One region of the Streptomyces sp. NBC_00690 genome, then DNA from elsewhere that is predicted to be linked to it. Evidence: riboswitches for the same ligand, from Rfam matches in the RefSeq annotation. Region 1 holds a riboswitch; each other region holds the start of a gene.
The links. A riboswitch is a leader RNA that binds a small molecule or an ion and turns the genes downstream of it on or off. The one in region 1 is predicted to bind cobalamin.
Positions count from the first base shown of each region.

Region 2: linked by a shared signal. The riboswitch ahead of OID54_RS31715 (hypothetical protein) and the one ahead of OID54_RS05265 (hypothetical protein) in region 1 are both predicted to bind cobalamin.
Region 3: linked by a shared signal. The riboswitch ahead of OID54_RS09710 (cobalamin biosynthesis protein) and the one ahead of OID54_RS05265 (hypothetical protein) in region 1 are both predicted to bind cobalamin.

Region 1 is NZ_CP109009.1:1,197,284-1,206,812, forward strand. Features, by position in the region: gene OID54_RS05260 (hypothetical protein) at 1-801, shown strand, start outside; gene OID54_RS05265 (hypothetical protein) at 986-2,398, opposite strand; cobalamin riboswitch at 2,513-2,643, opposite strand; gene OID54_RS05270 (prenyltransferase/squalene oxidase repeat-containing protein) at 2,956-5,742, shown strand; gene OID54_RS05275 (hypothetical protein) at 5,739-6,686, shown strand; gene OID54_RS05280 (energy-coupling factor transporter transmembrane component T) at 6,693-7,877, shown strand; gene OID54_RS05285 (ABC transporter ATP-binding protein) at 7,874-9,523, shown strand; gene OID54_RS05290 (ECF transporter S component) at 9,520-9,529, shown strand, end outside.
Region 2 is NZ_CP109009.1:7,269,584-7,279,112, forward strand. Features, by position in the region: gene OID54_RS31680 (PucR family transcriptional regulator) at 1-931, shown strand, start outside; gene OID54_RS31685 (DUF7507 domain-containing protein) at 1,185-2,588, opposite strand; gene OID54_RS31690 (GlcG/HbpS family heme-binding protein) at 3,100-3,510, shown strand; gene OID54_RS31695 ((2Fe-2S)-binding protein) at 3,632-4,384, opposite strand; gene OID54_RS31700 (ABC transporter ATP-binding protein) at 4,381-5,208, opposite strand; gene OID54_RS31705 (FecCD family ABC transporter permease) at 5,205-6,290, opposite strand; gene OID54_RS31710 (ABC transporter substrate-binding protein) at 6,308-7,294, opposite strand; gene OID54_RS31715 (hypothetical protein) at 7,351-7,740, opposite strand; cobalamin riboswitch at 7,781-7,983, opposite strand; gene OID54_RS31720 (hypothetical protein) at 8,243-8,380, opposite strand; gene OID54_RS31725 (hypothetical protein) at 8,420-8,719, opposite strand; gene OID54_RS31730 (YciI family protein) at 8,716-9,264, opposite strand.
Region 3 is NZ_CP109009.1:2,183,157-2,192,685, reverse strand. Features, by position in the region: gene OID54_RS09715 (cobyric acid synthase) at 1-432, opposite strand, end outside; gene OID54_RS09710 (cobalamin biosynthesis protein) at 432-1,406, opposite strand; cobalamin riboswitch at 1,590-1,731, opposite strand; gene OID54_RS09705 (hypothetical protein) at 1,888-2,112, opposite strand; gene OID54_RS09700 (inorganic phosphate transporter) at 2,125-3,390, opposite strand; gene OID54_RS09695 (class II aldolase/adducin family protein) at 3,660-4,322, shown strand; gene OID54_RS09690 (alpha/beta hydrolase) at 5,133-6,260, shown strand; gene OID54_RS09685 (hypothetical protein) at 6,373-7,926, shown strand; gene OID54_RS09680 (VOC family protein) at 7,987-8,418, opposite strand; gene OID54_RS09675 (hypothetical protein) at 8,465-8,674, opposite strand; gene OID54_RS09670 (ABC-F family ATP-binding cassette domain-containing protein) at 8,798-9,529, shown strand, end outside.

The sequences.
Region 1 (9,529 bases):
CTCCTCATGCGCTGCACGGGCTACCGCTTCAATCGCAACGGCATCGCGACCGGATCTGCTCTGCCCCCGAGCGAGGACGATCGGGCACAGGCGCATCAATTCGGCTGGACCATCGCAGCGAAGGAGGAGTGGACGGCCGGTGCAATCGTTGATCGCGCGGTTCGGGCAGCACAGGTGCTGCATCCCGACGCAGTGCTCTCGGCCTTCGTCGCCGGTATCGGTGGAAGTTCACCGCGCGGCAGACAGATCCTGATCTCGTACGCGTGGGCTCGCCATCTCGCCGGGGCACCGATCGAGAAGGGCACCGTCCCCGACTGCGGACTCGACGAGATCGAGCAGATCGATGTCACCGAGACACTGGTGCGCATCGCCTGCGGATGGTCCTGGAACGAAGTCCCGGTGCACTTCCTCCCCGATCTGGAGGCCGCAGCGACCCATGGGCTGCCTGAGGCGACCGACAGGGACGTCGACGTGTTGCGCGCGCTGCTCGCGCTCGTGGCGGAACAGCCGCAGGGCACGACGCCGGGGCAGTTGGAGAAGGCCGTCGCCAGGGCCGGTCTGCTGGTGCGCACGGACAAGTACCGGCGCTACGGCGTGCTGATCGGGTTGGCAGAACTCGGGGTGCTGACCAACCCGCTGCTCCCGCCCTCCTTCGACCGGTTCGTGTCGCGAGCCGAGGTGCATGACGCCCATCGCCGGCTGCGCGGTGCTCCGCGCTCGGACATCACTCTTCCGCTCGCCGCCTGGCGTGGCGGTCTCGATCTCGCGCGTGCGGCCTGGTTGACCGATGCCTGCCGCTGACCGCCACGGCACCCGGGCTGCCGATGACCGACGGACCGCATCGGTCACGCACGGGCCATGCCTGTCTCCCAACGGTCCGGAACCCGAAGGCTGACATCACCGCGGAGCGTCCGGGTCCGCCGCCCCCTGTCTCTCATAAGTAGGCGGAGGGCCGGGCGAGCGGGCGCCGCTCGCCCGGCCGGGATCAGACTCCCCAGCGCAGGGCGATGGTGTCCCCGATGTTGACCGCCTTGCCCCGGGTGGCAGAGGCGAAGGCGGAGCCATCGACGCTGACCTTCCAGGTGTTGGATCCGCTGTTGGACTTGCCGTTGATCTCGGTGATGGTGCCGGAGCCCGACGCCGGTGTCACGGAGGTCACGCAACCGGCCGGCGTGGCGGCCGAGGCCGCCGCGTTCAGCACGTCTGAGAGCGTGCTCGTACCTGCGGTGGGGGTGAAGGCGACCGAACAGACCTTGAGACCGCCTGCGCCGTCGTCCACGCTGAGGGCGAGTTCGGTGGCGGTGCCGGGGGTGAAGGCGCTCTCGGCGACCCACTTCGGCGCGCCGGGAGTGACGGGGGTGGGCGGAGCGGTGGTGAAGCCGCCGCCCGCGACGGCCCGGAGTGCGTCGATGGAGGCGTAGGCGGAGGGCGCGGTGTCGCTGGGCTTGTACTTGAAACCGCCGGCCGGGTTGTACTGCTGGGCGATGAGGAAGTCGATGGGGGTCTTGCCCATGGAGGTGAGGAAGTCGCCCGTCTGGGCGTTGATGCCACAGGCGTTGAGTCCGGCGACCGCCCATCCGTTGGAGTTGGTGTTGATCCCGTACATCGCGTTGAACGCGCCGGTCGCGGGGACCAGTTTGTTCTTGAGGAAGGTTCTGGCCTGGACGATGTCGGTGTCCGTGTTCGGGACTCCGGACGCACACAGGGCCGCCATCGAGGCGCCGGTCATATCGACATCACTGGCGGCGCTGAGACGGGTGGGGTTGCCCTCGGCCTTCTGGTAGTCCCAACCGCCGTCGTTGTGTTGGTTGGCCCGGATGCGGGTGGTCACCTTGTCCAGGAGTGCTTGGGGCACGCGCTGAGTACCCGTCTGGGTCTTTGCACCGGCGAGCGCGAGCGCGGCGAAGACGGTGCCGTTGTAGTTGGCCGAGGGTCCGAAGTAGCCGGCTTCGGCGGTTTGCCAGTAGCCGTAGACATCGGCGATCAGATTGCGGGAGGCGGACACCCGGGCGGGGTCGATGCCCGCCGCGTAGGCGTTCAGCGTGCCCCGCTCGTAGTCGGTGACGACGGGTGAGGCCGCGGGCCAACCAGCGGTCGCCAGCAGGTTCCGATAGACGGTTCGGGCGTTCTTCGTCACATCGCCACCGGGTGTCACGTCCACGACCGCCGTACCGGCCGCGGCGAAGGCGCTGAACGCCCACTCGTTGGAGAGCCCGGAGCCCGCGTACGAACCGTCCGCCGCCTGGAGGGACTTGAGGTAGGCGACGCCGTTGGTCTTGGAGGTGGCGATCTGGGCCGGTGTGGAGGTCGCTGCCGCAAGCGGCACGGTCAGGGCGATGAGCCCGATGGCTACGGGCACCGCCAAGGCGAGGCGGCGGGAGGTCGAGGGACGGTGCATGGCCTGCTCCTGTGGTGACAGGGACGCCGACGCCGGGCGCGCAGGGCCGCGGGAAAACTGGTGCGGCCGGGGCGAGTTCGGGCCGTCGTCCAATCGCGTGGTACGGCTTCGAGCGCTGCTGCACCGCATGGGCATTCGGGCTCGGAACGGTCCTTGCCGTCCCACACCGCTGCGCGTCAGCTCCGGATTCACACCGGATTCCCCCATGTGGCAGCCCTGGACGCTACCCGAGCGGTGGCGAGTGCACCAGATCGGCCACGACGGTGGCCGGGAATCACCCGGTGGCGATTCAGGTCACCTTGACGCTGTCTTTATCTGCATGTTCCAATCCGCCTGATACGCACTGCACTTCAGGGAAAGCCGGTCGAAATCCGGCACTGACCCGCAACCGTAGGCCCGGCCGGAGCCGGGCGAGTCGGAATGCCTGGAGCAACAGTTTTTCAGCGAGAAGCGCCGTCGCGGACTACGGCGTGGTCGACAGGCGCTTCCCACCTGCGATGACTTCGGGGAGCGGCCCCTCAACCACGGCCGTCGCACGGCTGATGTGAGGAGCCGTGGTGGGCAGAGTCGGACGGAGAAGGCGGACAGCGCTGGTGGCGCTGCTGTCGGCGGTGTTTCTTCTCGGCGGCACCGGTGTCGCCTTCGTCAACGCCCCCGCGGTCGCGGCAGACCCAATGGCGCAGTGCACCGCGAGTGCCGGTGCCGTGGTCGCCGTGGACTTCGGGCCCTTCGGCGGGGCGGTGGAACGGGGCTGCGATGCCACTCCCACCACCGGCTACGAACTGCTGCACGAGGCCGGTTTCAGTACGGCCGGAACCGGCCACGATGGTCCGGCGTTCATCTGTCGCATCGGCCATGGATCGTTCAACTCCGGTACGCAGTACCCGACTCCGGACGTGGAGGACTGCGTCCTCACGCCACAAGCGACCGCGTACTGGTCCTACTGGGTCGCCGCAGCGGGTGACGACGACTGGTCGTACAGCCAGTACGGCGCGATGGACCGCAGGCCCCGGCCGGGGGACGTGGACGCCTGGGTCTTCGGCGGCACCGACATCGGTGGCAGCACGGGACGACCGACGTTCACCCCTGACGAAGTGAGAGCAGGAGGCGGCACTCCCGGGCCCGATCCCGAAGTACCCAACGTGCCACCGGCCGAGGTGAAGATAGCCAAGGCCGCCGCATGGGTGCGGGGGAAGCTGACGGACGGCGAGCGAGTGGTGGATGACGGCTCCGAAACGCCCAACCACTTCCTCACCACCGAGGCCGCCTTCGCCCTCGCCGCTGCGGACGGCAAGAGTGCAACCCTGGACAGGACGATCGCCTTCCTGGGCTCGGCCACCGATGCCTACGCCTATGCGGCGGGTCGGAACGAGCCGCCGGACGCAACGGCAGCTGCTCGCCTTGCCCTCGTCGCAGCGGTGGCGGAGGCGGACCCCCATGACTTCGGCGGACACGATCTGCTCGCCGATCTGGTGGACAACGTCTGTGTGAGCGGCCCGGAGTCCGGTACCCACACACCTGGCTGCACCGCCAAGGGCGACTTCCGCAACGCGGCGTACACCGATGGACAGGCACTCGGGGTGCTGGCGCTCTTGCGCGGCGGCGTCCGGCCCCCGGTGGACACGGTGACCAGGCTGGCTCGGCTCCAATGTCGGAACGGCAGTGTCAGCAGCGTCCTGATCGGCCCCGGTGAGAACTGTGACGGCGACCCCGCCACCACGGGTCTCGCCGTCCTCGCCCTCCACAAGGCGGGCGATCAGCGCACGGCAGTGACCAAGGCCCGCGACTACCTGCGCAGGGCTCAGTTCTCCAACGGCGCCTTCCCCGGCTACACGGGCGCCACCACGGGCAGTGTGATCGCCACGGCGTACGCGTCCCAGGCGCTGCGTGCCCTCGGCGACCGGGTGCGTGCGGACGCCGCGGTCTCCTGGCTGTCCCGGCAGCAACTCCCAGACGGGGGCTTCGGTTTCGAGGAGGGCGCCACCGACTCGGTGGTGTACGCGACCGCGATCGCCACCCTCGCGGGCAAGGACACGAGCCTCGCGGACCTCACCACGAAGAAGCCCGAACCCACCACACCACCCACGCCCACTCCTACAGCACCGGTGCCCACTCCCCCGGGCTCCGGAAGCGGGGACGGCCCGAACCTGAAGAGAGGCGTCGCCTATCTCACCAGCGCGACGAACCTCCGGCAGGGCCGGTACTACGGCATCGGCGGCGGATCGACCCGAGCGGACTTCGGCCTCACCATCGACGGGGCCTACGCACTCGCCGCGACCGGCCTGAACAACGGCAAGCTGCGGGGGATCGTGGACTTCCTCGACCTCGGCGGCAAGGACGGCGAAGGCCGCACCGTGCACGACTGGACCAGGATCGGCACCAAGTACGCCGGGGGCGGATCCATCGGCAAGACCGCCGTGCTCGCCCAGGCAGTCGGGCGCGATCCGCGAGACTTCGGCGGCCAGGACCTGATCGCGGGTCTCGCGAAAGCCGTGTGCCCGGCGCCGAGCACCGCCCCGGACCGCGGCTGCGCCGCCAAGGGCGCCTACACCTACGCCCCGTCCGTGTTCGCCCACTCCTTGGCGGTCATCGCACAGATCCGGGCCGGAGAGAAGGAAGCCGCGGCCGAGCCGGTGACCTATCTCAAGGGCCTTCAGCACCCGTCCGGCGCCTTTCCCAGTCTGGTCCCCGCGACCGGTGACTCCGATGTCGATTCCACGGCCATCGCCGCCATGGCCCTGGCGCTCGTCAGCGACGCCCCGGCGGACGCGAGCGTCGGCAAGGCACTCGCCTGGATCGCAACGAGGCAACTCGGTGACGGAGGCTTCCCCGGCGCCGCGGGGAACTCGGTGAACTCGGCGGCACTGGCCGTCCAGGGGCTGTCGCTGGACTCGTCGAAGTACGGTCGGCAGATCGCCAAGGCCCGGAAGTTCCTGGCGGCCCAACAGAACGCCGATGGCGGGTTCGATGTCGCGAAGGATGGCCAGCGCGGCTCCGACCTACGGGCCTCGACCCAAGCGGTCGGAGGCACCACCGGCATCTCCTTCGGCGTGCTCATCCGTGATCTGACCGGTACGAGCCCGCAGCCCAGCGGGCCGCCCGCGCCGTCTCCCGGCCCCTCCGTACCGCAGATCGTCACACCTGGCGACATCGGCGGGACCGGCAGCGGCGGTGGCGGTGGCTCCGTCACGGGTGGTTCGGCCGGCCCGGGTGGAGATCTGGCCGCCACCGGCTTCCCGGCCTCCGTGCTTGGGACCGCAGCCGCCGCACTCGCCGTCGCCGGGCTCTCACTGTTCATCGTGTTCCGCAGCCGCCGCGGCACTTGGCCGGGGAGGCGGTCATGACAGGACGCATGGCCCGTGCGACGCGTGCGGTGACCGCGCTGGCGACGGCATTCATCGTCCTCGGTGCGACACCGGGATCCGCGTCAGCCGCACCCCAGCCGATGGGAGCGTGCACCACATCCTCCGGTGTGGTCCTCGCCGTGGACTTCAGCAAGTGGGGCGGCCCGATCTACCGTTCGTGCGGCAGCACACCCACGACCGGGTACGAACTGCTCAACCAGGGTGGCTGGCGCACGACCGGCACCGGCCACGACGGTCCGGCGTTCATCTGTCGTATCGGGTACAGCGGGCACCAGGGCGGCAAGCAGTTCCCCACTCCCGACCAGGACGACTGCGTCCTGACCCCGCCCGCATCCGCCTACTGGTCGTACTGGCACGCGGGCCCCGGCGAGAACACCTGGGAGTACAGCCAACTCGGCGCCATGCTGTACAAGCCGAAGCCCGGCAGCGTCGATCTATGGATCTTCGGCGGCACCGACATCGAAGGCACCCGGGGGCGCCCGACCGTCACCCCCGACCAACTGCGCGCACACAACACCAGGCCGACCGGGAGCGGCAAGCCTGGCGGGTCACAACCCACCCGGAAAGCGAGTCCACTGCCACCGGGCACCGACACCGGGCCCGCCCCTGCCCGGACGCGCCCCGCACCCGCGCCGACCAGGAAGACGCTCCCGCCGACTCTCCCCCCGTCCCCGGTGCCCTCCGCTCCCGCGAGCGCCGTCCCGAGCCTGACTTCGAGCGCTCCGTCGCCTTCGTCGCCCGAGCCGTCCGAACCGTCCGGGGCGCTCTCGGTCTCGGACAGTGCGCGAGTCGTCGACGCCGCCCCCGCCGCGGACGCCGAGCACGACTCGGGCTCCTTCGTCCCCGTGGTGGCCGGCGGCGCATTGGTGCTCCTCATCGGTGGTGCGGCCGTGGTGGCGGCCAAGCGCCGCCGCGCCGAATAGGACTCCATGGTCTCCGCCCCGCACCTCACGCGTCCCGGCGCCACCGGATCAACGCCACCGCACGCCCGAGGACGCCGACTGCCCCGCACCCTGCACCCCGTGGCCTGGTGGATCTGGGCCCTCGCCCTGGCCACCGCCGTCAGCCGCACCAACAACCCACTGCTGCTGTTCCTCGTCATCGCGGTCCTCGGCTATGTCATCACGGCCCGACGCACCGAAGCCCCGTGGGCCCGGGGCTTCAAGTACTACCTCTACCTCGCCCTGATCGTCGTTGCGATCAGGGTCGTCTTCCGTGCGGTGTTCGCCACCGGTATCACCCCCGACGACCACTTCCTCTTCTCGCTGCCCCATATCCCCACCCCCGACTGGTACGCCGGCATCGAGATCGGCGGACCCGTCTCACTGGAGGCCCTCCTCTCTGCGGCCACCGACGGACTCCGCATCGCCTGCATGCTCTGCTGCATCGGCGCGGCCAACACCCTCGCCAACCCCAAACGCGCCCTGCGCGTCCTGCCCGGGGCGCTGTACGAACTCGGCGTCGCCGTCACCGTGTCCCTCAGCGTCGCCCCCCAACTCGTCCAGAGCGTGCAGCGCGTCCACCGGGCCAGACGACTGCGCGCGGGGCGCACCAAGGGCTTGCGTGCTCTGCGCGGCATCGTCGTCCCCGTGCTCGAAGACGCCCTCGAACGCTCCCTGCGGCTCGCCGCCGCGATGGACTCACGGGGCTACGGCCGAGCCGGCACCGCGACACGGACCTCCCGGCGCATCACCGGGGCGCTGATGCTGGCGGGTATGTGCGGTCTGTGCGCGGGAGCGTACGGGCTCCTCGACGCCACCGCGCCGAGGGTGTTGGGGCTGCCCGCGATGGGCGTGGGGGCGGTGCTGTGCGTCGCCGGGCTGCGGCTGGGCGGGCGCAGGGTCACCCGCACCACCTACCGACCGGACCCCTGGCGCTTCGCCGAGTGGGCGGTGGCCGGCTGCGGTGTGCTCTCGGCAGTGGTCCTGTTCAGCAACGCCGGCTTCGACGCCGCCGAACTCAACCCGTCGATCTACCCGTTGAGCTGGCCCACCCTGCCACTCGTACCGACCGCCGCGATCCTGCTGGCCGGAGCCGCGGGCTTCCTCTCGCCCCCTCCCGGGGCCCCGATCCCGCCGTCCGTCCCACCCCAGCGCACCGAGGCAGCCAAGTGATCACCTTCGATCAGGTCAGCGTCCAGTACGAGGACAGGGCCGAGCCCGTACTGCGCGAGGTCAACCTGACCGTGGACGAGGGCGAACTGTGCCTGGTCGTCGGGCACACGGGCGTGGGCAAGTCGACACTCCTCGGGGCCGTCAACGGGCTGGTGCCGCACTTCACCGGGGGCACCCTGTTCGGGCGGGTCACCGTGGACGGCCGCGACACGGCCCACCACCCACCGCGCGAGTTGGCCGACGTGGTGGGGGTGGTGGGACAGGACCCGTTGGACGGCTTCGTCACCGACACGGTCGAAGAGGAACTCGCCTATGCCATGGAGCAGTTGGCCATCCCTCCCGCCACCATGCGCAAACGGGTCGAAGAGACACTGGACCTCCTGGGTCTGGCCGACCTTCGACACCGCGCCCTGTACGAACTCTCCGGCGGCCAACAGCAGCGCGTGGCCATCGGCTCCGTGCTCACCGCCCATCCGCGCGTCCTGGTCCTCGACGAACCCACCTCCGCCCTCGACCCGTCCGCGGCCGAAGAGGTCCTGGCCGCGGTCACCCGGCTCGTCCATGACCTCGGCGTGACCGTCCTGGTGGCGGAGCACCGCCTCGAACGCGTCGTCCAGTACGCGGACCGGGTCATCCATCTGCCCGGCGACGGTACGGTGCGGTCCGGGCCCCCCGCCGAGGTCTTCCGTACGACGTCCATCGCCCCGCCGATCGTGCAGTTGGGCCGGGCGGCCGTCTGGTCACCGCTTCCCCTCTCCATCCGGGACGCCCGCCGCCGGGCCGTCACCCTGCGCAGCCGGCTCGGCCAAGCGCCGCCGCCGGCCGCCCGGCCCGGATTCACCGGCGGAGGTCCTTCGCTGCTGACGGCGGAACGCATCACCGTGAGCTATCAGCGGGTGCCCGCCGTGCGGGAGGTCGACCTGGAGCTGCACGGCGGATGCGTCACGGCGCTGATGGGACGCAACGGCTCCGGAAAGTCGTCCCTTCTGTGGGCACTTCAGGGCTCCGGCCCACGGGCGAAGGGGACCGTTCACGTCCTGGACGCCGAGACCTCGAAGCCGGCTGACCCCCGTGAACTGCCCCCGGCGGGGGCCCGACGACTGGTCGGCCTGGTTCCGCAGACCCCCACCGATCTGCTGTATCTGGAGAGCGTCGGACAGGAACTCGACCAGGCCGACGCGGAGTCCTTCGCCGAAGCCCCCGGCACCCGGGCACGTGCGATCCTCGATCGGCTCGCCCCCGGCATCGACGACGCCATCCATCCGCGGGACCTCTCCGAGGGGCAGAAACTGGCACTCGTGCTGGCGATCCAGCTGGTGGCGGCACCCCAGGTCATCTTGTTGGACGAGCCGACGCGCGGACTCGACTACCGGGCGAAGAAGCAGCTCATCCGCATCGTCGACGACCTCGCGTCCCAGGGGCGCGCCGTGATGATCTCGACCCATGACGTCGAGTTCGTCGCCCAGGCGGCGGACCGGGTGGTCGTGATGGCCGAGGGCGAGATCGTCGCGGACGGCCCGACGACCGACGTCATCGTCGCCTCCCCGGTCTTCGCCCCACAGGTCGCGAAGATCCTCGCGCCGCTCGCGTACCTCACCGTCGCGCAGGTCGCCACGGCCCTGACCGACCAGGAGGCGGGCTCATGACCCTCC
Region 2 (9,529 bases), 6.1 Mb from region 1:
GAGCGGGAACGCCACGAGCGGTGACGCCGGTGACGCCGCCTATGAGCTGGGCCGCGGCGAGGTGCGCGCCGGGCGTTCGATGGACGCCCTGCTCAGCGCCTACCGTGTCGGCGCCCGCGTGGCCTGGCGATGCCTGGCAGCGGGAGCCGTACCCGCAGGTCTGCCCGCCGCCGAGGTCGCCAAGTTCGCCGAGCTGACCTTCGCCTACATCGACGAGCTCTCAGCCGCGAGCGCCGCGGGCCACGCCGACGAACTGGCCGCACGGGGCCGGGCCCACGAGCGCCACCTGGAACACCTGGCCCGCGACCTCCTCGCCAGCGCGAGCCCGGAAGTGCTGCTGGCCTCTGCTCAACGGGCAGGGTGGCAGCCTCCGGATTCGCTGACCGCGGTCCTGCTGCCCGCCGCCCAGGCCCGGCCCGCCTACCGCGCGCTCGACCCGAGCACCCTCGTCCTCGACGATCTGCAGGACGCCACCGGTGTGCTGCTCGTCCCCGATGCCGACCGATCACATCTCCTGAGGCAGCTGACCGACCGCACCGCCGTGGTCGGCCCGGCCCGGCCATGGACGCGCGCGTCCGCCTCGTACACACGAGCCGTACGCGCACGCTCCCTCTCCTCTGATATTCGCGACACAGAGGACCACCTGCCCGAGCTGGTGCTGAGCGCCGACGTGGACGCGTTCGCAGACCTGCGTGCCCGAGCGCTCGCACCGTTGGGGACCTTGCCCGTCGCGACGGCACGGCGGCTGGAGGAGACGTTGCGGGCGTGGCTGCTGCACCAGGGCAGACGGGACGAGACGGCGGCGGCGTTGTTCGTTCATCCCCAGACGGTCCGGTACCGGATGTCGCAGCTGCGGGAGCTCTTTCCGGATCTCGCATCGCCACACCGGGTCCTCGAACTGACGCTGGCGGTCGGTATTCGGGTCAGCTGATGCTCATCCTGTCGCCGAAGAGGCGGTCGTCAGGGTGGGGCCCTGCGGCGAGGGGCCAGTACGGTCCGGTCGTGGGGCGCGTCGAGCAGGCGCAGCAGTCGTACCGCCGTGTCGAGCAGCGGGGAGTACGGAAGATCCCGCCGCAGGGTGTCCGGTCATCGCCTTCTGGCTGTGTCCCGCCCCCGGCCGTGTCCCCGACAGGGGTTGCTCCGGGGGCGGTTGTTGTGAGGAAGCCCGTGCGGCGTTGGTCGGGCTACTTCTTGGGGGAGCAGGGGTCGCAGCAGGAGGGGGCGGGTTCGACGCAAATGGTGACGGCGTCGGTGTTGTTGGTGGTGTCGGGATCCTTTTCGTTGCCGGTGACGGTTGCGGTGTTGCCGATCCGGCCTGCCTTGGTGGCCTTGGCCCGGAGCACGAGGGTGGCGAAGGCATCGTCGGCCAGGTCGCCCACGGTCCACTGCCCGGTGGCCGGGTCGTAGCTTCCGGGCGTGCCGTCGGCGGACAGGAAGGTCAGCCCGTCGGGGAGCTGGTCGGTGACGGACACGCCGGTGGCCTGGTTCGGGCCGGAGTTGTGGACGGTGATGCGGTAGGTCACCGTCTGGCCGACGGTGACAGTGGTTGCGTCGGCCGCCTTCGTCACGGCCAGGTCGGCGGCCGGTTTGACCTGCGTGACTTGCTCGTTGGATGTGGACGTCAACGGCTCTGGCTGGTCGCCGAGCCGGTTCTCGTAGGAGGCGGTCGCGGTGTTGCTGATCTGCTTGCCGCCGCTGATCAGATCGATGGTGACCCGGTACTCCACCGTGGTTCCCGCCGGCAGGGTCTCGGTGTTGGGGAGGCTGCCCCCCTCCACGCCGGATGCGCCGTTGCCGAGATGGAAGACGACCTTGTTCGCTGCGGCGTCGTACGACGCCTGGTCGTCCCCTGGGGTGTCAGTCTTCGCCCCGGCATTCGGGCCGTCGATGATCCGCAGGGAACCGGGCAGGTAGGTCGTACCTTGCGGGATGACGTCGGTCAGGACGAGGTTCTCGGCCGCGCCGCCGCCCTCGTTCTTCGTGGTGACGCGATAGGTGACGACGTCACCCACCTCCAGCGGCCCCGCCGGAATGGCCGTCTTGGTGAGTACCACGTACGGAGCGGTGCCGAAGAAGATGCCGTCCAGGAAATTGCCGATGCCGGGATTGCCGCCGGCGGCGGAGATGGAGCGGAAGGCGAAGCGCGTCAGCGTCTGGTCTGCCGGGACGGTGTAGGTGCCGGTGTAGTGACCCCAGGCGGTGTTGCCGTCGGTGAAACGCCTCTGTTCCGCGGTGGAGCCCGGGGCGCCGATGTCCAGCGCCATGGTGTCCGCCCCTTGGCGACCCCGGTGGTACAGCCGCCAGTACAACTTTGTGCCGGGCGTGGTCGGCAGGTCCTGGTAGAGCGTGGAGACCTCCCTCGCGTTGAGCTCGGCGAACTGGGCGCCCTCGGCCGCCGGCACACCGTTGAAACCAGACCGCCACAGCTCGATCATGTGGTCGGTGGCGGTAGTGCGCCAGCCCGGGACCCACTTGGCCGTCTGTGTCTGTGAGGCGTCCGGCAGAATCTCCACACCGGTGACGACGGGCGCTTCGAAGCTGCCGTTGGCCAGGGCAACGCGGAGTGGAGCAGCGGGAGGTGTCGCCATGTTGCTTCCCCTTGAGTCGATGCTTCTGGAGCGCACCGCCGATCGCCGAGCCTTCGGGCGCTGTGGCGGAGCCGAAACGCCAGTAGCGCAACGCATTTGTGCGAATGCGTAAAGGGATGCGCACATGAGGTCGGCCAACTCCGTGCGGCAGGTTTGCGGGCCCCACCCCGGGCCAACTCCCGCCCCACGTCACTCATATCGCGGTTGGCACACCACTTCCACCACACATGACTCCTAGCTCCCCCTCGCCCACCTCCGCCATGACCGAAAGCCCTCGTTGCACCTCTGGTGGTTCCGTTGCTCAGGGTGAATCAGCAACCAGCGAGGTTGACGCGTCCGGCGCGGTAGCGGCGGCCCACGGAGGAACTCATGTCTTCGTCCGACCCGACTACTGCGTCAGCATCCTCAGATTGACCTGTCTGTTCCGCGGCTGTGCGGCACTCGGGTACTTCTGCCCCGGTCGACGGCGTGGCCGTGCCAGGGCGACGACGACGAGCAGCAGGCTGGCCGTGTGATCCAGTTCGCTTCAGTGACGCTTGAGGACGCGCGCCGCATCCTGACGGCGGGCGAGGCCAGGGCCACGGAAATCGGTGTGCCGTGCAACATTGCGGTCGTCGATGCCGGAGCACACCTGGTAGCGCACATCCGGATGGACGGTTCCCAGCTGGGGAGCATCACGCACGCCATCGACAAGGCTTTCACCAGCTGCGCCTACCGTAGAACCACCGAAGCCCTGGGCCGCGACGGACAGCCCGCGGGGCCGCTCCACGGCGTGGCCAATACGCATCAAGGGCGGGTGGTCATCTTCGCCGGCGGCATCCCTCTGGTCCACGAAGGCCAGGTAGTGGGAGCGATCGGTGTCAGCGGCGGCACGATCGAGGAGGACCGTACGGTTGCCGAGGCGGCGGTCGCCGCGTTCTGAACCCGGCCCACCCCTTGCCTTCCGGCGCTCGGGGCCGTACCCGGCAGGGGCCTTACCCGGCAACGGAGGGCTGTCCCAACAACCGTACCCCCGCTCCAGGCTTGCCCGCCGCTGTGGACGGTCAGTCGTCGGTGTGCTGGGTGCCGTGGGCTGTGCGGTCGAGGAGCCCGCAGTCTCCGCACTTGGCGCCCGCAGGGGCCCGGTAGTAGAGACAGCAACTGCGGCGCCGGAACGTCAGCTCAGGGCCGGTGATCCGGCCGGTCCCGGCGAGACGTCGAGTGCGCAGCAGCTCGTCGATCAGGACAGTGAGCCGTTCCCGTGCACCGGGGCGAGCGACGAGGATCGCGCGGCCCGCCTCGACCAGGGCGGACGCCGAGTTGCCGTCGAGGAGCCGAGGCGCCACTTTCACCCGCAGCCCGGCCCGCAGCACATCCAACTGACCGGTCATCACGGCCCCGTACAACTCGTCCGCCAGTCGGGGGACCCGCTCCGCGTACTGTCCGGTGGCGTCCGGCAGCCGTAGGGCCGGGCCCTCGTCGGCGCGCTGGAGCCCCGATAGATCGGGGACTATCCCGTGCAGGACCGTGCACGCCAACACCGGGGACCAGAGCCGGGCCGCGTGCCCGAGCTGAGCGATCGACGCGCCGAGCCGCAGCTCGGGGCTGCGGTGCCGGGCCGCCGTCGCGGCGACCAGGTCCGGGAACCCGCGAGCATACGATTCGGTGACGGGGTGCCAGCCGACGTCCGGGCCACCCAGCCGTACCGCGAAGAAGCCGCCGAGCCCCGCGATGTCGCGCAGCGCGGCCCTGACCTCCGTGGCCGGGGCGGCGCGCGGGATCGTCTGTCGCACCTGATGGTTGCGGGGGCCCGTCATATCCGGTCCGGGAACTGTTCCGCACCCGTCAGCAGGGTGATGTGCGGGGTCCCGGTACGAGGGTGCGCGGTGACCTCGGCGTCGACCCGGTACACATCCGCGAGCAGCCCGGTCGTCAGCACCTCCGCGGGGGAGCCGAGAGCGACCACCCGGCCGGCCTCCATAACACAGACACGGTCGCAGAACGCAGCGGCGAGGTTCAGGTCGTGCAGGGCGACGAGGGCCGTGACGCCCAGTTCGCGCAGCAGCCGCAGTACATCCAGCTGATGGCGCAGATCCAGATGGTTCGTTGGTTCGTCCAGCACCATCGTCCCGGTGTGCTGGGCGAGGGCGCGGGCGATCAACACCCGTTGCTTCTCCCCTCCGGAGAGCCGGTCGAACGGCACCGGAGCCAGCGGTGCCACATCGAGGCGTTCCAGCGCGTCCGCGACGATCGCCCGGTCGTCGGCGTCATCACCCGCGAATGCCCGCTTGTGCGGAGTCCGGCCCATCGCGACCACGTCGTACACGGACAGCTCGAAGTCCCCGGCGCTCTCCTGGAGGACGGCGGCGAGTCGCCGCGCCAACCGCTTGCCGGGCAGCGCCCACACATCGTCGCCGTCCAGGAGGATCCGGCCCGAGGTGGGACGCAGTGTCCGGTACACCGTGCGCAACAGGGTCGACTTGCCCGCACCGTTGGGACCCGCGAGCCCGACCACCTCCCCAGGTGCCACGCACAGCGAGACTCCGTCCACCAGTGCCCGGCCGCCCATGACCACCGAGACCTCCTGGAGGTCGAGCAGGCCGGGCCCCGGGCCCTGGCCGTCCGTCAGCGGTGCCGTCATGAGGTCCTCCGTCGCATCAGCCAGAGGAAGAACGGTCCGCCGACGAGCGCGGTGAGGATGCCGACGGGTATCTCCTCCGGACTCATCAGGGTCCGGGCGGCCAGATCCGCCATGATGAGGAACGCCGCGCCCAACAGCGCCGCTGCGGGCAACGCACGGCGGTGGTCGGCGCCCACCAGCAGCCGCACCACGTGCGGCATGATCAGCCCGACGAAACCGATCTGCCCGCTGACCGCCACGATGGTGCCGATCATCAGAGCCACCAGGGTGAACAGGGCGGCACGGAACCGGTGCACATCCAGCCCGAGCGCGGTCGCCGCCTCCTCACCGGCCAGCAGCAGGTTCAGCGGACGGGTCACCCCGAGCAACACTGCCGTACCGGCGAGGACCACCACGGCCGGTAGCCACACCATCGACCAGGTGGTGCCCGCAAGTCCGCCGAGCATCCACCGCAGAGCCGACTGGGACTTGTGCGGGTCATTGGAGGTCACGATCAGGAAACTCGCCAGCGCGGAGAGCACCTCCGCCGTGGCGACCCCCGCCAGCACCAGCCGGATCGTGGTCATCCGACCACCCGACCTGGCCAGGAAGTACACCGCGACCAGCGCCGCGAGCGCCCCGGCGAACGCCGCAACCGGCAGGGTCACGAGCCCGAACACGGTGATGTTGAAGACCAGTACCGACACCGCGCCGACCGACGCACCCGAGGACACCCCGAGCAGCATCGGATCGGCCAACGGATTGCGGACCAGCGCCTGGAGAGCCATGCCGGAGACGGCGAGACCCGCGCCGACCACCCCGGCCAGCAGGACCCGGGGCAGCCGCACATCCAGCACGATCGTCTCGCGGACCGGGGTCCAGGTGACCTCGGCGAGCCCAGGATGCACCTGGTGCAGGACGATCGACCAGACCTGCCCGGTTGGGACGCTGATGGACCCGACGGCGATCCCCGCGGTCGCGGCGAGGAGCACCAGCACCGCCAGCACGGCCAGCACCAGCCCGTACGGCGGTCGGCCCCGGCCGCCTACCGCGGCGGTCGGCCCGGGAGCCTTGGTGGCGGTGTCCGAGACAACGTCACCCAAGGCCCGGGGCGCGCCCGTCACCGGAAACGGTCCGGGTGCAGCTGACGGGCCAACGACTCCACACCCGCCGGTACTCGCACCCCGAGCACGGTCGAGGACAACGGGAGCACCGCGAACCGCTTGTTCTTGATGGCGGGCACGTCCTGGAGCGCCGGGTGCGACAACAGGAACTTCTTCTTGGCCGCGAGGGGTTGGTCCCCGTAGTCATAGATCACGACGACCTCGGGGGCCCGTTCGGCGACCTGCTCGAACGAGACATCACCGAACTGCTTGTCCAGATCGGCGAAGATGTTCGTCCCGCCCGCCTCTTTGATCATCTCGTTGCCGACGCCCGCGCCGCCCGCGGTGAACGCCGTCTTGTCCCCGCTGTCGTACACGAACACCTTGAGCGCATCGACGCCGCCGAGTTTCTTGTCGACCGCACCGAGCGCCGCCTCGGCCTTCTTCACCTCGCGTTCCGCACGCTCCGGAACCCCGAATATCTTCCCGATGCCGCGTAGTTCCTCGCCGATCATCGCCATCGTCACCGGTCCCGTCGGGCACTCCTCCACATTCAGATAGGAGTCGATGCCCGCTTTGGCGAGAGCGGCCCGGCTGCGGCCCTCCTTCTCGTCGAAGGTGCTCGCGAACCCGGCGTAGGCGAAGTCCGGTTCGGCGTTGAGCAGCACCTCGAAGGACGGGTACTCCTTCGAGAGCACTTTGATCCCCCCGTAGGCGTCCTGGTACTCGGGGAGGATCTTGTCGTCGAGATAGGCGGTGCCCGCCATCGACTTCTCCAGACCGAGCGCGAGCAGCACTTCGGTGGCGTGCTGGTTCAGCGTCACCGCGCGCCGCGGCGGACGCTCGTACGTCGTCTTCACCCCGCAGTTGGTCACGGTGACGGGGAAGCCCTCAGGCGAGGATCCCGAGGCGGCGGGATCGTCCCGGTCGGTCGATGTGCCACCACCACAGCCCGCCACCAGGAAAGCGGCAGCGGCCAGCAGGGACAGGGAGCGTTTCGCCATGATGTGGTCGGTCCTCTCACCGCGGACGCCCGTGCGCCGCGGTCGGTTGGAAGGGTTCAGCGAGGGTCGCCGGACGACGCGTCACGGACCCGCCGTGGCGGGGTGAAGGCGTACAGGCCGAGGATCTCCGGCAGCGGGGCCTCTCCGGGGCCGCCCGCGCGTACCCAGTCGACGATGTCGTCGGTTGCGGCGGGGTCGTTGACGAGGCCGAGCCAGACAGGTCGGGCACCGGCGGCGCGTCCCGCAGCCGAGGGCTGGACGACGACCACATTCGCCTGGTCGCAGACGTCCAGACACTCGGAGATCCGTACCGGTAGGTCCCGGCTCAGCGCGGCGACCTGCGCTGCGTGATCGATACCGGTCACTTTCGCGCTGCCGCAGCAGCAGTCCCGGCACACGACGACCCGGCACGGCACCGGAGCCCCGGAACGTTGCCCTTCGGGCATCCCGACTCACCCTCCCCTCTGGGGAGATCCGCCCCAGCTCTGTCGAGGAGGCGACCGCGTGAGTCTCCTGGCTCTCGGGTCAAGGCTCGCCCCAGCCTTCCCACCCGCGTAGGGGCAGTGGTCTGTTTGGGGTTCGCTCGCCGATCACAGTGGCGGGACCGCACCGGATTCACACCGGTTTCCTCGATCCGCCGTCGCCTTTCGGCGTCATCATGACAGACCGCGCGGCCGGATCGTATGTCTGGGCCGCAGTTGAAGCGCAGGTCACACGGCGAAGACCGGGTCGAATGGTGCAATCCACCAACCCGAAGGTGGCCGGGGCGGCTGTCGGCCTTCCCGGTCAGAGCGGCGCGCGGATACCGGAACGCATCTGCGCGATGGCACCATCCCGCGCTTCCAGGCCGGGCGAGAGCTCTGCTGTGGGCCAACGCCATTCGCCGGGGAAGGGGTCCGCCGGAGCTCTGGGTCGGACCGCCATGGTTGCCCGGTGGGCTGGTGGTGATCAGCTCCGGGCCGCCACGGCTGCCCCGGCGGTGGCCAGGATGCGATGCAGGACGGGGACCGGGATCGCCGGATTGGTGACCGCCGCGCATGCCGTGTCGCGGTCGTGCAGCAGCCCGGCGAGGACGCGGGCCGTCACCCGAGGCCCGTCCGTGCTGGGCTCTTCCGCCAGGAGCACCTACCCGTCGAGGGAGAGCGCCACGAACCAGGGGTCGCCGGTCAGCCCCGGCACACCGCCCCCGGTGTAGCGCGTGGTCCACGAGGAGTCGTTGCCGCCGATCCGATGTCCGAGGACTGCCACCAGGAACTCGCCGTCAGCATCTGCAAGGCGGCGCCACCACGTGGTGTCGAGCGCTTTCCCGACCGCACCGTCCGGCGCCGCGATCCCTCGCGCGATCCGCCAGCCGGCCTCCGGCGGCAAAAGATTGCCCGGGCGGACGTCCTCGACGACCGTGAGCCCGGTGCCTGCGTGACTCATCGACGCCCGCCGAACTCCCAGGCGTGGACCTCAATGTCCGCGTACCGGTCCGCAGTCAGGGTGGCGCGTGCCGTATCCGGATCTGGGGCGCTGAGCAGCACCGCCGTACCCAGCCAGGTGTCGCCGTCGTCGGACAGCAGCGGCCCGTACGCGATCAGCTCGTCCTGTTCGGTCGGCAGGGCGAGGTCTGCGGCCAGGCCCTCGCCGAGGCCCAGCACCAGGTACCGATTGCCACCGCTTTGGCCACCGGGAAAATCCCACATGGTGCGCCCCAGCACATTGCGCCACCGGCGCAGTAGCACGTCCCGGTACACACCGGCCTGGTAGTTGGGTTCGTCGAAGGCGAACGCACGGGCAGCCGCGGGATCGGGCAGATCGACGATGTGCACGCTTCCCGTGGGCGTTTCATCATCATCGGCGAAGGTCGGACCGCGAGCGATCAGATCCTTTGCGTACCGGTCCATGTAGGACCAGTGCTCCTCCAGCAATTCCTCGCGTAGCGCCAGGGAGTTCAGCCGGTCTCGGTGGTAGCAGAAGTACTCCATGACCACAGACCCTTCCTCACCAAGGGCGCTATCTCAACCCGCTTGGCCGCCGAAGAGCTCGCGTTCCAGAAGGCGCAGCTTCCGTCAAGCGGTGTAGCCACCTGGGCTGCCCGGTCTCAGGCAATTGGCCTGCGCTGCCCTGTAGTCGAGCGATGAGGACCCCGTCCGGCCGGGCTTGGTGCCGGGCGATGGCCGGAAGCCGCCGCGGTCTCCTGCCGTGCACAGGCGGGGGAGGGAGCTCGTCTGCCGTCGGCCGCGATCCTCA
Region 3 (9,529 bases), 990 kb from region 1:
CGCGGGGCTTCCCGCCCCCTCGCAGATCACGGCGTCATGGGTGGCCCGCAACTCCTCCAGGCACTCCACGACGGTGGCCAGCAGGGTCTGCTGTCGGCCGCCGTGGTAGCCGCGGGCGCTCATCTCACCGACCGGTCTGCCCATCAGCACGACCTGGCTGGACCGGTCGCTGCCGGGTTTGAGGAGCACCGGGTTCATCAGTGCGCTGGGCTCGACGCGGGCGGCCTGCGCCTGCATCGCTTGGGCCCGGCCGATCTCCGCGCCCTGTCGGGTGACGAAGGAGTTCAGGGACATGTTCTGGCCCTTGAACGGAGCGACCTTCACCCCCTGCCGCACCAGCCAGCGGCAGATGCCCGCCGTGACCACACTCTTGCCCGCGTCCGACGTGGTGCCGGCGATCAGCAGGCCACCGCCGCGCCCTCGGCTCGTCATCAGGTCTCCCCGTCTTCTCGTCGCCCGCGCCGCGGTGTCGCCGCCCGTTGGAACAGCGAGTGCGCCATCACGCCCACACCGAGCGCCAACACTCCGACCCGTCGTGACAGCCGTACCGCACGCTCGATGTCGGCCAACTCCACCTGCCGGCCCGCCGAGTGCAGGACCGGTCGGTGCTCGATCCGTCCGGCGTAGGAGAGCGTTCCGCCGAGTTGTACTCCCAGCGCACCGGCGAACGCGGCTTCTACGGGTCCCGCGTTGGGGCTGGGGTGCCGATGGGCGTCGGCCCGCCAGGCCGCGAGCGCCCGGGGGGCGCTCTCGCCCGTGACAGCGGCGAGAGCGGCCGTCAGCCGTGCTCCGGGCCAGCCGGCGACATCGTCGAGCCGGGCCGAGGCCCAGCCGAACCGTCGGTGCCGGGGCGACCGGTGCCCCACCATCGCGTCCAGGGTGTTCACCGCGCGGAACGCGACCAGTCCGGGCACGCCCGCGACCGCGCCCCACACCAGGGCCCCCACGACCGCGTCCGAGGTGTTCTCGGCGACGGACTCGACGACCGCCCGGGCGATCTGCTGCTCGTCCAGGTACTGGGGGTCACGTCCGCACAGATGTGGCAGCCGGGCCCGGGCCCGCTCGATGTCACCGGCCGCGAGCGCGGCACCGACGGCACGCGCTTCCCGGCCCAGTGATGTCCCTCCGACCACGGTCCAGGTGGCGGTCGCGGTCAGTGCGATGCGGAGCAGCGGACTGCGACGGGTGGCATGGGACGCCAGGGCGGCGGTCGCGGTGGCCCCACCGACGCAGAGCGTCGTGTACAGGGCTCCCCAGCCGCGGTGGTCACGCCACAGGGCCTTCTCGACGGCGCCGGCGGCCCGTCCGAAGAGGGCGACGGGATGCCCTCGGCGCGGGTCGCCGAGCAGTAGATCAGCCAGGAGTCCGGCAGCCGCCCCGTACGCGAAGACACGATCGGTACGCATGGGTTCAGACCGGTGTTCCGCCTCGGAGGGCCCTTGGTGCCGGCCCATGGGACATCCGTGCTCCCTGCCGGGCCGCGGTCGCCGGGGGTGCACCGCGCAGCAAGTGGGTGCCGTCGATCAGGGCAGGGGCTGGACCGTAGCCGGGCATGGCGATATGTCCTCACTCAGGGTGTCCGCGCCCTGGTTCGACGTGATCGACGCGAGAGTTCCTGGCTCCCGGGGAGGATCTCCCCGGTCACAGTGGCGGGACCGCGCCGGATTCGCACCGGCTTCCTCTGCTGCTGTCGTTGTTGGCCCCGGCAGTCCACCACGCCCCGAGAACAGCCGTCAACCTGCCGTTGACCTGCGACGGTGCAGTGTGCCGAGCCACACATCGCCCCTGCTTCCCGAGGGACCCTCAGGGCACGCAGAAGCCGGACCGCAGATCCCGAGAGATCGACGGCCCGGCTGTGAAACGACTGCTGTGCGGTGAGGTGCGGCCTCAGGTGACGATCAGATAGATCCCGTAGCTGATGGCCGCGGTGCAGAGGGCGAAGCAGGTGTAGGCGCCTATCCGGGGAAGGGCAACCGAGCCGGTGCCGGAGGCGGTCGCAGCCCCCTGCTTGCTCAGACCGATGATGCCCAGGGTGAACAGGCCCACCAGCGCAATGGTGGCGACGAGACTCACGCCGAAGACGGAGCCGAGGGCTACCCAGTCGATTTTCATGGTCTTCAGTCCTTACACCGCGGCCGGGCTGGCGGGGCCGGCTTCGGGGGTCGCGGCATTGCGGGCCGGGATGGTCGTCTTGAGGTCGTCCAGGGAGTTGTTCATCGCCGTGCCGGCAGGCGGCGGGGTGACGGCCGCGATGGCCGTGGTGACCACGCCCGCGGGCTCGCCTTCCTCGGACGTGTCGTTGACGTTGGTGTGGTCGACGACCTGGCGGCGGGAGATGAACCAGATGGCGGCGGACGAGGCGACCAGGAAGGTGGCGACCACCGCCACGCCCCAGTCGCCCTGCTTGGTCACGTACTCGGAACCGGCGGCCACCAGACCGGCGGCCGGCAGGGTCAGACCCCAGGCCACGAACATCCGGGTGGCGGTCGACCAGCGGACCACCCCGCCCTTGCGGCCCAGACCGGCACCCATCACCGCGCCGGAGCACGAGTGGGTGGTGGAGAGGGAGAAGCCGAGGTTCGACGAGGCGAGGATGACGCTGGCCGCACTGGTCTGGGCGGCGAAGCCCTGCTGCGGCTGGAGGTCGGTCAGGCCCTTGCCCATGGTGCGGATGATGCGCCAGCCACCGAGGTAGGTGCCGAGGGCGATGGCGATGCCCGCGGAGGCGATGACCCACATGGGGGGGTTGGAGCCGGGGACGAGCACTCCACCGGCGACGAGCGCGAGGGTGATGACACCCATGGTCTTCTGGGCGTCATTGGTGCCGTGGGCCAGGGACACGAGGCCGGCCGAGGCTATCTGGCCGGCGCGGTAGCCCTTGGCGGTGGACTTCGGGTCGGTGTTCCGGCCGAGGCGGTACGTCAGCCGGGACGCGAGGTAGGCGGCGAAACCGGCGACCAGCGGGGCTGCGATCGCAGGGATGAGCACCTTGGTGACCACGGTGCCGCCGTTGACTCCGCTGACACCGACCGACGCGATGGTCGCACCGATCAGACCGCCCATGAGGGCGTGCGAGGAGCTGGACGGCAGACCGATGAGCCAGGTCAACAGATTCCAGAGGATGGCGCCGACGAGCGCCGCGAAGATCACTTCGGGGGTGATGCCTGACTCGTTGACGATGCCGCTGGAGATCGTTTTGGCGACCTCCACCGAAAGAAACGCGCCGACGAGGTTGAGCACCGCGGACATGGCGACCGCGGCCTTGGGCTTCATCGCGCCGGTCGAGATGGTCGTCGCCATCGCATTGGCCGTGTCGTGGAAACCGTTCGTGAAATCGAACACGAGAGCCGTCACGATCACAATCGCGAGCAGCAGCGTGATGTGTTCCATTTACCCAGGCAATCTATGGACGTCAGTGACATCGCGAACGTAGATAACCTGGGTGAACGGAAGGTGAACTGAGGCGAGATTCGTGATGTCCCCAAGTGAGGTTCGCGATTCCGCTTGTGCCCTGAGTGATCTCTTCGGGCCGTCTGCGTGGTCGTGCTCCCGGGCCCACCATGGCACCGGTGTCCGCAAGATGGCATTTACGCCCTTTAAGGTGATCTGCATCACGGGACGGTCTGTTGCCTTCCGGCCATGCCTGACAGGATCGATCCATGGCCGAACACATGTCCAAAGAGTCCATCGAACAGGCGTGGCGGGATGTTGTGACCACCGCCCGGAGAACGGCTGCCGAGGGCTTGGTGGTGGGCACGTCCGGCAATGTGTCGGCGCGGGTCGGCGACCTCGTCGTAGTGACCCCCAGCGGAGTGCCCTACGAACGTCTGTCGACGAAGGAGCCCGTGGTCGTCGACCTGGCGGGCCGACAGGTCGCCGGCGACCTCAAGCCGACCAGTGAACTCCCCCTCCACCTGGAGGTTTACCGTACATCCAAGGCCGGGGCCGTCGTCCACACGCATGCCGTCCACGCCACCGCCGTCTCCACGCTCGTCGACGAACTGCCGGCCGTCCACTACATGACGGCCGAGCTCGGCGGACCCGTCCGTGTGGCCCCGTACGCCCTCTATGGCACGCCGGAGCTGGCCCGGAACATGGGTCGGGCACTGGATGGCCGCAGCGCCTGTCTGCTGCGCAACCACGGCACGATCGCGCATGCGGATTCGCTGGACCGCGCCTACGACCGCACCGCCCAACTGGAGTGGATGTGCCAGGTCTGGCTCGCGGCCTCGTCGGTGCCCGGCCTGCGGCCCTCCCTGCTCTCCTCCGTCGAACTCGACGAGGTGGCCGCCCAGCTGCGCGGGTACGGCCAACGCTCCTGACATCGCGTTCCGCTTAGGCTCCGGGAGCCCTGTTGACCGGGCCTTCGGCGCCGCTTTGCGGACGAGGGCCGGGTGTAGCGGCCACGGAGCCGTCCAGGAGGGCGGACCCGGCCATTCCGCACCGGGGTCGCGACCGGTACGGACGTATCGGTCCACCGTGGAGCGGCATCCGCCGCACCACCGGCCCACGGGCCGTCCGGGGCGGCTTCCCGCGGACGGGAACGAGCCAGGGACGCTGCCACGACCACACCGTGCCGCGCCCCGAGGCCGTCAGGACGACCTCGGGGCCCACTGGCCGGATTTCGACAATGCATCTCGCGAGAGCTGACGGCGCATCTCGCGGGAGCTCATGAGCCGTACGCACCGAGCCGCCGCCCGAACACCGCTCGGCGAAGAGCTCGGACGGCTCAACCGGACGCCCCGGATATCCCCGGACCGGCCCGACGGGCCCGGGATACGGTCCTGTGGTCCTGCGGGGCACGTGTGCACCGGGGTGCGGCCCGGTGCACACGATCCCGACGGGCGAGTTGCCAGGGGAGCCGCCTCCCCGGGCGGCCCGGCTGGCGGGCGAGCCCCGGCCCCAGTGAGCCACGACAGGGCATGACGAACGTCGGGGGGGCGTCGGCCCGGCCGTCCCACGGGTGGTCGCGCCCCCGACGGTCGGCGCCCTGCCCGCTCTCCCGGCACCGGTCGTACCGGGGCGACCGGCCCTGGCAGCGCACCGGAACGCGGTGGACCGCAGCAAGCCCGGCAGCGAAGAAGGCCGGTCGTCCACTGGCAGGGCCGCCCCGCCGTGCCGACACTGGGATGGTGCGCCCCGTTACTGCGACGGCAGCGGCCGTCACCACGCTCATCGGCATCGGTGCGGCTGCCATCGCGGCCGGACGGTACGCCGGCGACGCCGCCCTCAGGACCACCACCGGCCGACCGCTCCCCGGCGATCCCCGGCTCACCGTGCACGCCACGGCAGCCGGTCAGATCACCCTCACCCGCAGCCTCGCCTCCCGGCGGCCCGGCACCTACGGGCTTGAGGGCCCGGACGTCCACGCCGTGGTCGGCCCGGCGCTGGACGGCGTGCAGCATCCCGCCGACACCGTGGTGCGCCGGCTGGAGAGCATCGACCACGGCACCCTGGAACCCGGGACCAAGGTCCGACTCACCCCACAGCTGCACACCGGCGACCCGACGAGCGCCCTCGGCATCGAGCACCTGGACGTCAGCGTTCCCGGCGAGCTCGGCCCACTGCCCGCCTGGTACGTCCCCGGTCCGCGCGAGACCTGGGTGATCGCCGTCCACGGTCTCGGAGCCACCCGCGAACACCCCTTGAACCTGCTGCCGTTCCTCCATGGGCTGCGGATGCCGGTCCTCGGCCTCGGCTATCGCGGCGACCCCGACGCGCCCCGGTCACCGGACGGGACCGGACATCTCGGGTACACCGAGTGGCGTGACCTGGATGCCGCCCTCCGTTTCGCCGTCCGCAACGGGGCGAACCAGGTCGTTCTCCTCGGCTGGTCCACCGGAGCGACCATGGCCCTGCACGCTGCCGCCAACTCGGCCCTGCGCGGGAGGATCAACGGCCTCGTACTGGACTCTCCGGTGCTCGACCGGGGGGCCACCCTGCGGGCCTTGGCCGCGACCCACCACCTTCCCGCCCCACTGCTGCCCCTGGCCGTCAAGGCCGCCCAGAGCAAGGCGGGTCTCCTTGGCGACCAGCCCTTCCCCGCGGGAGACACGCAGCTCCCCGAGGTGCCGACCTTGATCATCCACGGACCCGATGACACCGTCGCGCCCTGGCGGTCCTCACGTGACCTCGCTGCCCGCCGACCCGAGCTGATCCAGCTCCACACCGTCCGCAACGCCCCCCATGCGGCGATGTGGAACGCGGACCCGGCACGCTACGAAGAGGCCCTCCGTCGGTTCCTCACCCCTTTGATGTAACCCCCGTCAGCCGGTTGACGACAGGGGCCGGCTTCCCCCAGGACTCGACCGAACCCGCGGTTCATCGGGTTCCGTTTGGGCTTTCGGGCTGTCAGCGGGAAGACTGGACCCTGTGACGTCCCGAAAGCCTGATGAGCAATTGGCGCGCAACTCCAGACTTCGTCTTGTCCGCCCGCGACCACTGGCGACCGCCCGGCGGGCCGTGACGACCCGGCGCACCCGTCCAGCACCGAGGCCGCCCGAGGGCACACCTCCGCCCGCGGAGCTCGCGCGTCAGGCGCGCGCAGTCCTCGCCGATGCCGTACGCGTCGCCCGTTGGGCGGCCGTGGAGCGCGACCCCCACGCCCAACCACTCGCCGAAAAGGCCCGGGAAAGGGCTGCGGTCGCACTGGAACTGACCCCGCTACAGGTGCGGTCCGCCTGGGACCGGGCCAGACTCGCCGGCCTGGTGGAGATCCACGGCGAGACCGCCCGCCCCGGCTGGCGACTACGGGCCTGGGACCGCGACGACATGGCCGTGCTCCGCGGCTGGGTCGCCCTCTTCGACGCCTGGTCGCTGGCGCACCCGGCGCCCTCAGACATCGCGCCCACTGCGGTGGCCGAGGTCGTCGAAGCCGTGCCCCAACTCCTCTCCCTCCTCCAGCTCTCCGCAGGTCCGGTGCTGCTGCCCGCACTGCTCGACCTCCTGGAGCAGCGCGTCGCGGAGTTGCGCGAAGAACGCTGCGAAGTTCCCTACGGTCCGCAGCCCACACTGTCCGCCGCCTCTTCGTCGTCGCACTCCGCCGACGGAGCAACCGCGGCGAACGCCCTGGACGGGACGGATCTCCCAGCCGTGGGCGGCGAAGCCGATGAGGCCGCAGCGGGCGACATCACAGTCGCTCCGATCTCCGTCCCCACCGGCCGGCGCCCCCTTGCGGAGCCGGCGATGAACGGTCGGGTCGACGCCCTTGCCCCGCTCCTCAACTGGGCCCTCGCCGGGCTCGCCTCGGCCGGAGCGCTCACCCTCGACCACGGCCGGTCGGCCACCTTGACCCCCCTCGGCAACTGGGCGGTCTGGGTCAAGCTGGAGCAGATCTGCGTCGCCGCCCAGAGCCCGGCCGGAAACATCGAACAGCCCGCCGAGGACATGCTGCGGGGCTGTGCCCGCCTCACCCCGGGGCCCGCCCGCGCCGAGTACCGGGCCTGGCTCGCCGCCCGTACGGTCTCCAGCGCGGTCGCCGAACTCCTCGACGTCGCCCGCGGTGACGATGCACTGCTGCGCGGGCTGGCCTTCGAGGCGCTCCGCGTCGTCGGCGCGCCCGCCGAGGCGGAGGTCCGTACGGCTGCGGAAGAACTCACCCTGCGGCCCTACGCACTGTTGTGGATCGCCGAGTACGAAGGAGCGGACCCCGAGGACGCCCAAGACGTCCTCACCCGTGAGGAATCGACTTGGCTCTGGGTGGACACCGCTGCCGCGGTGGCGGACCACGGAGAGCCCCAACTGCTGCTGCGCCACCTCGACTCGGCGGTGCAGGGGACGGTCCCCGCGCTGCTCGAAGCGGTCCGCTCCGGTCGCCACCCCCGCACCGTCCAGGTCCTCGTCGCCCTGGCCGCCGCCCATCCCGATCCCGCCCTGGCGAAAGCCGTGCGACGGGCCGCGTTCCAGGTGCACACCGGCGGTGCATGACCTCGCGCGTCGGGGGCTTCCCCCAAGGCCCCCGGCCGCGCAGCACGCACCACGGAAGCTCTAGTCAGCCGCCGGCTCCGTCACCCCCGGTCGGTAGGACCCGAAGCTCCACACATTTCCCTCCCTGTCCCGCACCAGATAGTCCCGTGCCCCGTACTCCCGGTCGGTGGGGGACGACATCACATCGGCGCGGTGCTCCACCGCCTGCGCATAGTGGGCATCGACGTCGTCCACATGGACGAAGACGCCCGTCGGGCCGCCCACGGCCATCAGTTCGTCGAACTTCCCGCCCGTGCCTCGACTGCCCAGCATCACCATGCCGTTGCCGTGGCTGAGCTCGGCGTGCACGACACGACCCTCGCCGTCCTCGTACACCGCGTGCTCGATGAAGCCGAACGCCTCCGTCAGCTGTCTGATGGCGCCCTTCGCATCCTGGTAGAGAATGCTCGGACAAATGCTCGGTGTCGGTGTTGCTGTCGGCTTCGGTGCCACGGCCGGGAACCCCTTCCGTCTGCGGATGGAAAATGTGAGCTGCGTCTCAGTCTGGCACTCCCCGCTGACAACGCCCCTCGGCCGGGCCGGCCACCCGATGGTCGACCCCGGCAGACCGCACGCCGAGCACCGCCCCGCAGGCCGTGTTCACCCGCCCGCTGGACACGACGGTGCGGACCGTGGAGTACCGCCCCTTTTGCTCATCGTGGTGGCGAGCGGCGCCGGCGAGTTGGATGCCCCATCTGTCGGGACGCATCGGATAAACCACTTGCGCACCCCCGTTAGACTGGCCTCCATGGCCACTCTCCTTGTGCATTAGACGGCGTCGAAGCTTCCACGCCCCACCCTTCCGCCGTTCATACCGCCTTGGAGTCCGTCCGTGATCACCGCTTCCGGCATCGAGTTGCGCGCCGGTGCGCGCATCCTCATCGAGTCCGCTTCCTTCCGCATCGCCAGGGGCGACCGGATCGGCCTGGTCGGCCGCAACGGAGCGGGCAAAACCACCCTCACCAAGTGCCTAGCGGGCGAGGGCGTCCCCGCCGGGGGCACGATCATCCGCTCCGGTGAGGTCGGCTACCTCCCGCAGGACCCGCGCACCGGTGACCTCGACATCCTGGCCCGCGACCGCATCCTGTCCGCCCGCAACCTCGACACCGTGCTCAAGAAGATGCGGGAGAACGAGGACCGGATGGCGAACGGCCAGGGCGCCACCCGCGAGAAGGCGATGAAGAAGTACGAGCGCCTGGAGACGGAGTTCCTCACCAAGGGCGGGTACGCCGCCGAGGCCGAGGCCGCCACCATCGCCGCCGCGCTCGGCCTGCCGGACCGGGTACTCGGTCAGCCCCTGCACACGCTCTCCGGTGGTCAGCGCCGACGGGTCGAGTTGGCCCGCATCCTGTTCTCGGACGCCGACACCCTGCTGCTCGACGAGCCCACCAACCACCTCGACGCGGACTCCATCGTCTGGCTGCGCGACTACCTCAAGACCTACCGCGGCGGCTTCATCGTGATCTCCCACGATGTCGATCTCGTCGAGACGGTGGTGAACAAGGTCTTCTACCTCGACGCCAACCGGTCCCAGATCGACATCTACAACATGGGCTGGAAGCTC